3 regions of the Azospirillum sp. genome follow, and region 2 is predicted to be linked to each of the others. Evidence: predicted binding sites of a transcription regulator. Region 2 holds the regulator's gene; each other region holds the start of a gene.
The links. Region 2 encodes PhoB, which activates phosphate uptake and scavenging genes when phosphate is short. Its sites were predicted from a motif close to TNTCATAAAACTGTCA; they were not measured.
Positions count from the first base shown of each region.

Region 1 (3,329 bases), on a different contig from region 2:
GAACACCGCCATTTCCCGGAACGCCTTCAGCCGCTCCGCCAGCGCCTTGCGGTGCTGCGCCGCCCGCCGCTCCAGCGGCTTGGCCGCCTTGCCGCCGGCCAGGGCCTTCAGACGCTTCTCCGCCACCCGCAGGTCGTGCAGCGCGTCCAGCGTGCCGTACAGCGAGTCCAGCGCCGTGCCGTAGGGGCGCACGGAGTCCGGCGGGTAGAGGCCGCGGAAGACCTCCACGCCGTAGCGCAGCGTGCGCAGGCGGCGGCGCAGGCGTTCGGGATCCTCGGCCTTGCGCGCCTTGGCGTGCCGGGCCGCCAGCCAGGGGCCGGCGAGGTCGGCCATCGGCGCGTCGAGCCGCGCGCGGGCGATGCCGGCGTGCCAGTGCCCCTCCTCCAGCCAGACCCCCAGCGCCAGCAGCAGCGCCGTGCAGCGAGGCTCGCGCAGCGCGGCCACGGCGCGCTCCGCCGCCGGGCGGCGGGCCTCGGCCAGGGCGGGGGCGAGCGCCGGGTCGGGCAGGGCGGAGGCCAGCACGTCCCAAGCCCGCGCCGGCCGCAGCCGCTTGGCCAGCCAGCGGATCTCGTGCTCCAGCCGCGCCGCCTCGGCCGGCGCGACGACCGGGGCGAACAGCGTCAGCGCGGTGCGCAGGTGGCGCAGGGCGATGCGGATCCGGTGCAGGCCCTCGGCGTCGCCGCCGGCCAGCACGCAGGGCTCGTTGGCGAGGATCTGGCGCAGTCCGTGCCGCACGACGTGGCGGAACGCCTCGGCCACCGTGCTGAGCGGCGACAACATGGGCGGGTCGCCGAGCACCGGCGCCGGCGCCCGGCCGGAGACCATGCGGTAGCCCAGCTCGGCCTTGCTCTCCATGCCGATGCGCAACGGCACGGCGCCGTGCAGTTCCTGCGCCAGGGCGAACAGGCGGCCGATGCGGCCGGATTTCAGCTCCAGCTCGACCTCGCTGATCCGCTCGTCGCCGCGGCCGGCGGCGATGCCGCCATCGTCGATGGCGACCTCGACGCTGGTCTGCGCGTCCAGGCGCAGCAGCACCGCGGTGCGGGTGAAGTCGGTGGCGAAGACCGGCATCAGTTCGCCGCGCGCGTCCTCCGGCACCAGGGCGCCGGCGCCCTCGGCGTCGAGGCGCGCGAAGTCGGGGGCGTCGCCCTCCACCGGCCACTCCCACTCGCGCCGCACGGCGACCGCGGCGGCGTCGGCCTGCGGGTCGGCGGCGACGGTCTTCAGGCCCTGGATCCGCCGTGTGCCGTCGTGGCGCAGGCGCAGCGCGATGCCGCGGCCGTACAGGCGCAGGTCCGGGGTGTCGAAATAGACGGTGCGCAGCCGTCCCGTCACCGGCGCTCCCTCCGCCCGCTCCGCCAGCAGCGGCAGCGCCGCCAGCCGGGCGAGGTCGTCCGGCTGCACGTGGAGCTTCAACTCCACCTCGTGCGCCATGGCGCCGGTCGGGGATGCGGGGAGCGGAGCGGTTGCCAACGCGGTGCGGCCTCGGGTTCCGGGACGGGTGTCCTGGAATACCCCAAGGCCGGGGGTTATGCCAGCAGGCGCGGTCGCACGAACTCCACCAGATGGCCCTGGCCGGGGGAGACGTCGCGCCAGCGCGTCGTCTCGAAGGTCAGGATGGCGCAGCCGCCGGTGGGGAACTTCTCGGCCACCGCGCGCAGGACCTTCGGGTCGCCGAATCCGGCGAGGTGTTGGGTGAGGTGGTGCATGTCCGGGTTGTGGCCGACCAGCATCAGCGTTCCCACCGAATCGGGCGCCGCCCGCAGCGCCTCCAGCAGGGCCGGCGCGCCGGCCAGGTAGAGCCCGCGGTCGTGCTTGACGGTCGCGTCGCGGCCCAGCGCCTCCAGCACCAGCGCCAGCGTGTCGGCGGCGCGCTTCGCGGTGGAGCACAGCACCAGGTCGGGGTGGATTCCCCGGTGCTTCAGGTGGCGGCCGACCAGTCCGGCGGCCTCCACCCCGCGCTCGGTCAACGGCCGGTCGTGGTCGGCCAGCGACGGATCGTCCCAGCCGGACTTGGCGTGGCGCATCAGGCAGAGCGTCTTCATGGCGCAGGGCCTCCCGGCAGGGGGGTTTTCACTGGACAAGCATGCCGTTTCGCCAAATCGTAATCCAGCTGTTGTAGGCTATACGCCTGTTTCATGTTCGTCCCATCCCGGTTCTCCAGCGAGGCAACCCGTGTCCGACGTCCAGCAGCTCGACGACTTCACCATCGACCCCGAATCGCCGGAGCGCTTCATCAACCGCGAGGTGTCGTGGCTGGCCTTCAACCGGCGCGTCCTGGAGGAGGCGTCGAACCCGCACCACCCGCTGCTGGAGCGGCTGCGCTTCCTGTCGATCTCGGCCAGCAACCTGGATGAGTTCTATATGGTGCGCGTCGCCGGCCTGAAAGGGCAGGTGGCCGCCGGCGTCAAGGCGCCCAGCCCGGAGAACCTCACCCCCGCCCAGCAGCTGGCCGCCGTCAACCAGCGCATCATCGAGCTGATGAGCGAGCAGCAGAACGTCTGGCGCACGCTCAAGAAGGAGCTGCGCGAGAACGGCATCGCCGTGGTCGACCCGGACGAGCTGTCGGAGGCCGAGCGCGACTGGCTGGAGGCCAAGTTCCTCGACGACATCTTCCCGATCCTGACGCCCATCGCGGTGGACCCGGCGCACCCGTTCCCGTTCATCCCGAACCTGGGCTTCTCGCTGGGCCTGCAACTGCACGACACGGTCAAGGGCACGCACCTGGACGCGCTGGTGCCGCTGCCGGCGCAGCTGGACCGCTTCATCAGATTGCCGGGCTCGGACATCCGCTTCATCCAGCTGGAGAAGGTGGTGCTCACCTTCATCGACCAGCTGTTTCCTCCGTTCCAGGTCAAGGCGCACGGCGTCTTCCGCATCCTGCGCGACAGCGAGATCGAAATCGAGGAAGAGGCGGAAGACCTGGTCCGCACCTTCGAATCCGCGCTCAAGCGCCGCCGCCGCGGCAGCGTCATCCGGCTGGCCGTCGATGCGGGCATGGCCGCCGACCTGCGCGAGTTCCTGCGCGCCGAGCTGAGCGTGTCGAACGACGACGTGTTCATCCTCGACGGGCTGATCGGGCTGGTCGACACCAAGCAGCTGATCGTCGACGAGCGCCCCGACCTCGTCTTCCGCCCGTTCAACGCCCGCTTCCCGGAGCGCATCCGCGACTTCGGCGGCGACTGCTTCGCCGCGATCCGCCACAAGGACATCGTGGTCCACCATCCCTACGAGAGCTTCGAGGTGGTGGTGCAGTTCGTGCGGCAGGCGGCGCGCGACCCGCAGGTGGTGGCGATCAAGCAGACGCTGTACCGCACCTCCAAGGATTC
Region 1 covers NZ_JBOZRT010000125.1:91,658-94,986, forward strand. The annotation lists gene ACRWK7_RS27270 (CHAD domain-containing protein) at 1-1,434, opposite strand, end outside; gene ACRWK7_RS27275 (SixA phosphatase family protein) at 1,530-2,045, opposite strand; gene ACRWK7_RS27280 (RNA degradosome polyphosphate kinase) at 2,176-3,329, shown strand, end outside.
Region 1: the regulator PhoB is predicted to act here: its motif matches at 2,093-2,108, upstream of ACRWK7_RS27280 (RNA degradosome polyphosphate kinase).

Region 2 (3,329 bases):
GCGGCTGGAGGCGCCGGACGGCCTGCCCGCGGCAATCGGCGACGAGGACCAGCTGACCCAGGTGTTCAGCAACCTGATCAGCAACGCCGTCAAGTACACCCGCCCCGACAGCGAGATCTCCGTCACCGTCGCGCTGTCCGACACCGCGGCGGCCGGCCCGGTCCCGGCGGCGCCGGCCCGCCGGGCGCCGCCCGGCCGCTCGCTGGCGGTGGCGGTGATCGACCGCGGCGAGGGCATCCCGCGCCAGCACCTGCCCCGCCTGACCGAGCGCTTCTACCGTGTCGACGCCGCCCGCTCGCGCGCCATGGGCGGCACCGGGCTGGGGCTGGCGATCGTCAAGCACATCGTCAACCGCCACCGCGGCCGCCTGACCATCGACAGCGAGGTCGGCACGGGCAGCACCTTCACCGTCTACCTGCCGGTCGCGGCGCCCCTTGGCGTTGGCGCGGCACAGCCGGCCGCCAAGCGCCGGGCCGGAGATGCGGCCTGACCCCTCCCCCACCGGAGGCGGGGGAGGGCAACAGCATGACAACTCCATGTCCACCGTCACAAAACAGTCATCAAACCGCAATACTCCGGTCTCCGTCGCCCGCTAACGTCCCGCCGACCGCATCGAGGCGTGAAAGCAGGGCCCATGTCCGGTGAGCACATCGTCCGCTCCTTCGAACAGGAGCTTCAGCGAATCTCCAACCTTGTCACCCAGATGGGCGGCGTGGCCGAGGCGCAGGTCGCCGCCGCCGTCAAGGCGGTCGCCCGGCGCGACGTCGCGCTCGCCGCGCAGGTGGTCCAGGCCGACCAGCGCCTCGACGAGTACGAGCGCGCCATCGACGCCGAGGCCTTCCGCCTGCTGGCGCTGCGCCAGCCCATGGCGCAGGACCTGCGCGAGATCGTTTCGGCTCTGAAAATATCCTCGGATCTGGAGCGCATCGGCGACTACGCCGCCAACGTCGCCAAGCGCTCGCTGGCGCTGGCGCAGGTGCCGGCGGTGCGCCCGGTGGTCGGCATCCCGCGCATGGGCCAGCTGGTCGGGAGCATCCTGAAGGACGTGCTGGACAGCTACACCGAGCGCGACGTCAGCAAGGCGATATCCGCCTGGGAGCGCGACCAGGAGCTGGACGACCTCTACACCAGCCTGTTCCGCGAGGTCCTCACCGACATGATGGAGGACCCGCGCAACATCACCCCGTGCACGCACCTTCTGTTCATGGCAAAGAATCTGGAGCGCATCGGCGACCACGCGACCAACGTGGCGGAGACCATCCACTTCCTGGTGGTGGGCGAGCCGCTGGCGGGTGAGCGCCCGAAGAACGACACCTCGTGCGTCACCGTCGTGGCCGCCGGGGAGACACCGCAGGAGATGGGGAATCCATGAATTCGGCGCTGAAGCCGCTCGTCCTGGTCGTCGAGGACGAAGCCGACATCGTCACCCTGCTGAAGTACAACCTGGAGAAGGAGGGTTTCCGCGTGGTCGCCGCCGGCGACGGCGAGGAGGCCCTGCTGCTGGCCGGCGAGCAGACGCCGCACATCGTGCTGCTGGACTGGATGCTGCCGCTGATGTCGGGCCTGGAGGTCTGCCGCCAGCTGCGCCGCAACCCGAAGACCCGCGACATTCCCATCATCATGCTGACCGCCCGCGGCGAGGAGGGCGACCGCGTGCGCGGCCTGAACTCCGGCGCCGACGACTACCTGACCAAGCCGTTTTCGCCGACCGAGCTGGTGGCCCGCATGCGCGCCGTGCTGCGCCGCGCCGCTCCGGCGCTGAACGACGAGACGCTGCGCTTCGGCGACGTGGAGATGGACCTCGCCTCGCACCGGGTGCGCCGCCAGGGCCGCGACGTGCACCTGGGCCCGACCGAGTTCCGCCTGCTGCGCCACTTCCTGCAGCACCCCGGCCGCGTCTTCTCGCGCGAGCAGCTGCTGGACATGGTCTGGGGCCACGACGTCTACGTCGAGCCGCGCACCGTGGACGTGCACATCCGCCGCCTGCGCAAGGCGCTGAACGAGGAGACCGAGGTGGACATCATCCGCACGGTCCGCTCGGCGGGGTATGCGCTGGACGAGAAAGCGGCCTAGATAAGGGGGGTCGCTCCCTTCATCCCGTGGCCTGAATGATCCGACTCTTCGTAGCCCTGGACTTTCCCGCCGACGTCCGCGAACGCCTGGCCGGCCTCGCCGGCGGCGTTCCCGGCGCGCGCTGGACCGAGGCCGGGAACCTCCACCTCACCCTGCGCTTCATCGGCGAGGTGCCGGACGACACGGCGCACGACATCGACGCCGCCCTGTCGGAGATCGCGGCGCCGGGCTTCGACCTGGTGCTCGACGGGGTGGGGATGTACGGCTCCGCCCGCAACGCCCGCGTCCTGTGGGCCGGGGTGGAGCGCAGCGAGGCGCTGTCCCACCTGCAGAGCAAGGTGGAGTCCGCGCTGGTGCGCTGCGGGTTGCCGCCGGAGGAGCGCAAGTTCTCCCCGCACGTGACGCTGGCGCGGCTGAAGGACGCGCCAAAGGACCGGCTCGGCCGCTTCCTGGAGGACCGCGGCCTGTTCCGCGCCGGGCCGATGCGCATCGACCATTTCACGCTGTACCGCAGCCACCTGGGCAAAGGTGGCGCGGTGTACGAGGCGTTGCGGGAGTATGGGCTTAGCTAATCAAGCCCTCCCCCGCCGGAGGCGGGGGAGGGCTTTAACGGCACTCACGCCGACCGCGAGATCGACTTGATCGGCCCGCGCGGGTTGCCGGACATCTCGGCGATCTTGCGGTCCTGCTCCTCGATGAAGCCGCGGATCGGGCCTTCGCCTTCGTAGCCGTTCGCCAGCTCGGCCGGAACCTTGCGGTTGGAGGTGCGCGCGCCGTCCTCGTAGAGGATGTCGAACAGCACGAAGCCGGTGTCCGGCTTCTGGGGTTTCTTCTTGGCCATGGGAACCTCGGGAACTCAGGTGTTTTCGGACTCGGCATCGGCAACAGGCGCGGTGCCGTCCTGTTCGGTGCCGTCCTGTTCGGCCTTGCGCTTGGCGGCCTCTTCCTCGCGGCGCTGGAGCTTTTCCTGCTTCTTCGCCTCTTTGGCGCGGTTGCGCTCGGCGCGCTGCTGGTTGTAGTTGGGCTTGAACGCCATGGGACCTTCTCCAGTACGCAGGCAAACGAAAAAGGGGCACCGGACGCCCGGTGCCCCCCTTTACCATGGGAACGCTCAGGCCGGTCAGACGGCCTTGAGGTTCTCGGCCGAGGTCTTGCCGCGCTTCGGATCGCGCTGTTCCTCGTAGGAGACCTTCTGACCCTCGTTGAGGCCGCGCATGCCGGCGCGCTCGACGGCGGAGATGTGGACGAAAACGTCC
Region 2 covers NZ_JBOZRT010000058.1:15,359-18,687, forward strand. The annotation lists gene ACRWK7_RS13505 (ATP-binding protein) at 1-490, shown strand, start outside; gene phoU (phosphate signaling complex protein PhoU) at 635-1,372, shown strand; gene phoB (phosphate regulon transcriptional regulator PhoB) at 1,369-2,073, shown strand; gene thpR (RNA 2',3'-cyclic phosphodiesterase) at 2,109-2,645, shown strand; gene ACRWK7_RS13525 (hypothetical protein) at 2,690-2,914, opposite strand; gene ACRWK7_RS13530 (hypothetical protein) at 2,930-3,109, opposite strand; gene ACRWK7_RS13535 (cold-shock protein) at 3,194-3,329, opposite strand, start outside.

Region 3 (3,329 bases), on a different contig from region 2:
GCTGGCGCTGGCCGTGGCTTGGCATGGACGTCCGGTCGGACACGAGGGCAAGGTCGGTCATGGTGGCTCCAACGGCCGTGGGGAGGACCGGCGGACCGAACCTCCCCACGGCTCAGGCTGGACGTATCACTTGGTGGCGGCGGCCGTCCAGACCGGCTTGTCGCCGGCCTTGATCTGATCCGCCCAGGTCTTGCGGATCATCTGCACCACGTTGTCCGGCATGGGCACGTAATCCAGGTCGGAAGCCAGCTTGCTGCCGTCCTTGAAGGCCCAGTCGAAGAACTTCAGCGCCTCGGTGGCGGTGGCCGGATCCTGCGGGGCCTTGTGCATCAGGATGAAGCTGGCGCCGGTGATCGGCCAGCTGTCCTTGCCCGGCTCGTCGGTCAGGATGACGTAGTAGCCCTTGGAGTTGGCCCAGTCGGCGTTCGCCGCGGCGGCCTGGAAGGCCTGGATGGTCGGCATCACCACGTTGCCGTCCTTGTTCTTCAGGGCGGCGTAGGGGATGTTGTTCTGCTTGGCGTAGGCGTATTCGACGTAGCCGATGGCGCCCTCGGTCTGCTTGACCATGTTGGCGACGCCCTCGTTGCCCTTGGCGCCGATGCCGGCCGGCCACTGGACCGAGGTGTTAGCGCCGATCTGCGTGCCGAACTTCGGGCTGGCCTTCGACAGGTAGTCGGTGAACAGGAAGTTGGTGCCCGACCCGTCGGAGCGGTAGACCGGCGCGATGGCGGTGTTCGGCAGGGTGACGCCGGGGTTCAGCGCCTTGATCTGCTCATCGTTCCACTTCTTGATCTCGCCGAGATAGATGTTGCCGAGCACCGTGCCGCTCAGCTTGATCTCGCCCGACTTGAGGCCCTTGAGGTTGATGACCGGCACCACGCCGCCCATGACCTGCGGCCATTGCACCAGGCCGGCGGCGTCCAGCTCCTCGGGCTTGAGGGGCATGTCGGAGGCGCCGAAGGTGACCGTCTTTGCCTTGATCTGCTTGATGCCGCCGCCCGAGCCGATGGACTGGTAGTTCAGCCCGACGTTCGTCTCCTTCTTGTAGGCGTCGGCCCACTTCGAATAGATCGGGTAGGGGAAGGTCGCGCCGGCGCCGGAAATGTCGGCCGCCTGAGCCGCAACGGAGGCCCCGCTGAACGCCACGGCGGCGCACAGCCCGAGCGCGGCGTGGCGAAGGGTCGTCTTGGTGAGGATGGTCACGATCTCGTCTCCCGTGTTTCAGATCCGGCGCGGTCGCGGACGGCGGCTCGGACGGGGCGGACCTTAGCGGCGCTGTGAGTCCTGTCTGTTGCACTTCTGTTGCAGTTTTGTGAATTGTGCCCCCTTTCTGCCTCATAGGAGATCTGCTCCCTCGCCGGTTGAGCTATGCCGAATAGGGGATAGGATCGCGGGCGCCGGACGGGGGATCCGGCGGTTTTGTGGGGAAGTGGTTTCCATGAATCGGTGGAAGACGATCGCGTGCCTCGGCCTTGCCGGCCTGGGCCTTCTGTCCGGGAACGCCGGGGCGTCGACGGTGGAGGAGCTGGGGCCGGAGGGGCAGTGGCTGGCCGACTGCACCATCGACCGCATGACCGACACGCGCAACTGCCGGGTGCTGGTCTACCGCCTGCTCGGCGACCCGTCGGGCAACGCGCGCGTCGCGGCGATCAGCGTGGTGCCGGTCGGCAAGGACTACGAGATGTTCCTGACCATCGACCGGGGCGTGGTGGAGCGCTGCGCGCTGCGCGTCGACCGCCAGCCGCGCATCGAGTCGTCGGTGTCGACGATCAACGTCTGCGTGTTCCCGAACTTCGCCGCCGACAAGATGGGCGACAGCTTCCGCGGCGGCACGACGGTGCTGACGCGCTACACCTTCAAGGACGGCAGCCAGCAGGACCTCGACTTCCCGCTCAAGGGCTTCAAGCAGGCCTTCGAGGAGATGACGCGGAGTCTGAAGTAGCCCTCAATCCTCGCCCGCCGCGCCGCTCACCACGGCGCGGTGCTTGAGGGTCTCGCGGTGCAGGATGTAGCAGCCGCTCGCCACCACCACCGCGGCGCCGAGGACGACGTGCAGGTCCGGCACCTCGTGCCACAGCGTCCAGCCGAACAGCGCCGCCCACACGATGGAGGCGTAGTTGAACGGCGCGATCACCGCCGCCGGGGCCATGGTGTAGGCGCGCGTCATGAACAGCTGCGCCGTGCCGCCGACCAGCCCGGTCGCCACCAGCAGCGCGAAGCCCCAGAGGTCCGGCGTCCGCCACGCGAACGGCAGCGTCAGCGCGGACAGCAGCGTCGTCGTCAGCGTGAAGTAGAAGACGATGGAGTTGGCGGTCTCGCTGGTGCTGAGCTGGCGGATCGCGATCATCGCGAAGGATTGCGCCAGCGCCGCGCTCAGGGCGACGATGGCGCCGAGGTTCAGCATGTCGGCGCTCGGCCGGACGATGATCAGCACGCCGACGAAGCCGACCGCCACCGCGCTCCAGCGGTGGATGCCCACCTGCTCGGCCAGCAGCGGCACCGACAGCGCGGTGAGGAACAGCGGCGCCGCGAAGTTCAGCGCCACCGCGTCGGCCAGCGGCAGCAGGTGGAACGACCAGAACATCAGCGTCATCGACGTGAGGCCGACGCACGAGCGCCAGAGGTGCCCCATCGGCCGCGCCGTCCGGATGCTGCCGAAGCCGCCCTGCGCCATCACCGTCGCCCACACCGGCACCAGCGCGAAGGCGTTGCGGAAGAAGGTGACCTGGGTCAGGGGATAATCCTCCGCCGTCACCTTCACCAGCACGTTGAGGATGGAAAACAGGAACACCGCGATCAGCATCATCAGGATGCCGCGCGGCGCGTTATCGACCCGCTGGACGATGGGGGGAACCGGGGACTGGTCGGGCATGCCGCGGATGCTAACAAACAAACGCGACCGGGGCCGCATGCCGTGTCCGAATGGCCGCGTTGCAGACGGTTCGCAGACTGATCTGAAATTCTATCGGCCCAGCAGCGCCCCGAACGGCAGCCGGTAGGTGAAGCCGACCACGTTGTTGGCGTCCGTCCTGCCGTCGGTCGCCGGCCCGCCGGTGATGCGGCTGTAGCCCAGCGTCACCTGCGAGCGGTTCTCGAACTGGTAGCCCAGCTCGACCTGCGAGCGGAACTCGACGGGGGCGTGGCTGCTGCGCGGCGAGTTGCTGACGTAGCCGGCGCCGACGCTGGGCGTGAAGGTGAAGGAGCCCACCGGCACGTCGAGCAGCACGCCGCCGCGGCTGGTCATGGTGCCGTCCGGCTGAGTCGATCCGGCGACCCACGGCTTCAGCGCCGCGTACGGCTCCAGCCCCGGCAGCGGGGCGGCGCCCAGG
Region 3 covers NZ_JBOZRT010000095.1:6,192-9,520, forward strand. The annotation lists gene pstC (phosphate ABC transporter permease subunit PstC) at 1-61, opposite strand, end outside; gene pstS (phosphate ABC transporter substrate-binding protein PstS) at 127-1,203, opposite strand; gene ACRWK7_RS21310 (hypothetical protein) at 1,439-1,942, shown strand; gene ACRWK7_RS21315 (DMT family transporter) at 1,946-2,872, opposite strand; gene ACRWK7_RS21320 (hypothetical protein) at 2,963-3,329, opposite strand, start outside.
Region 3: the regulator PhoB is predicted to act here: its motif matches at 1,303-1,318, upstream of pstS (phosphate ABC transporter substrate-binding protein PstS).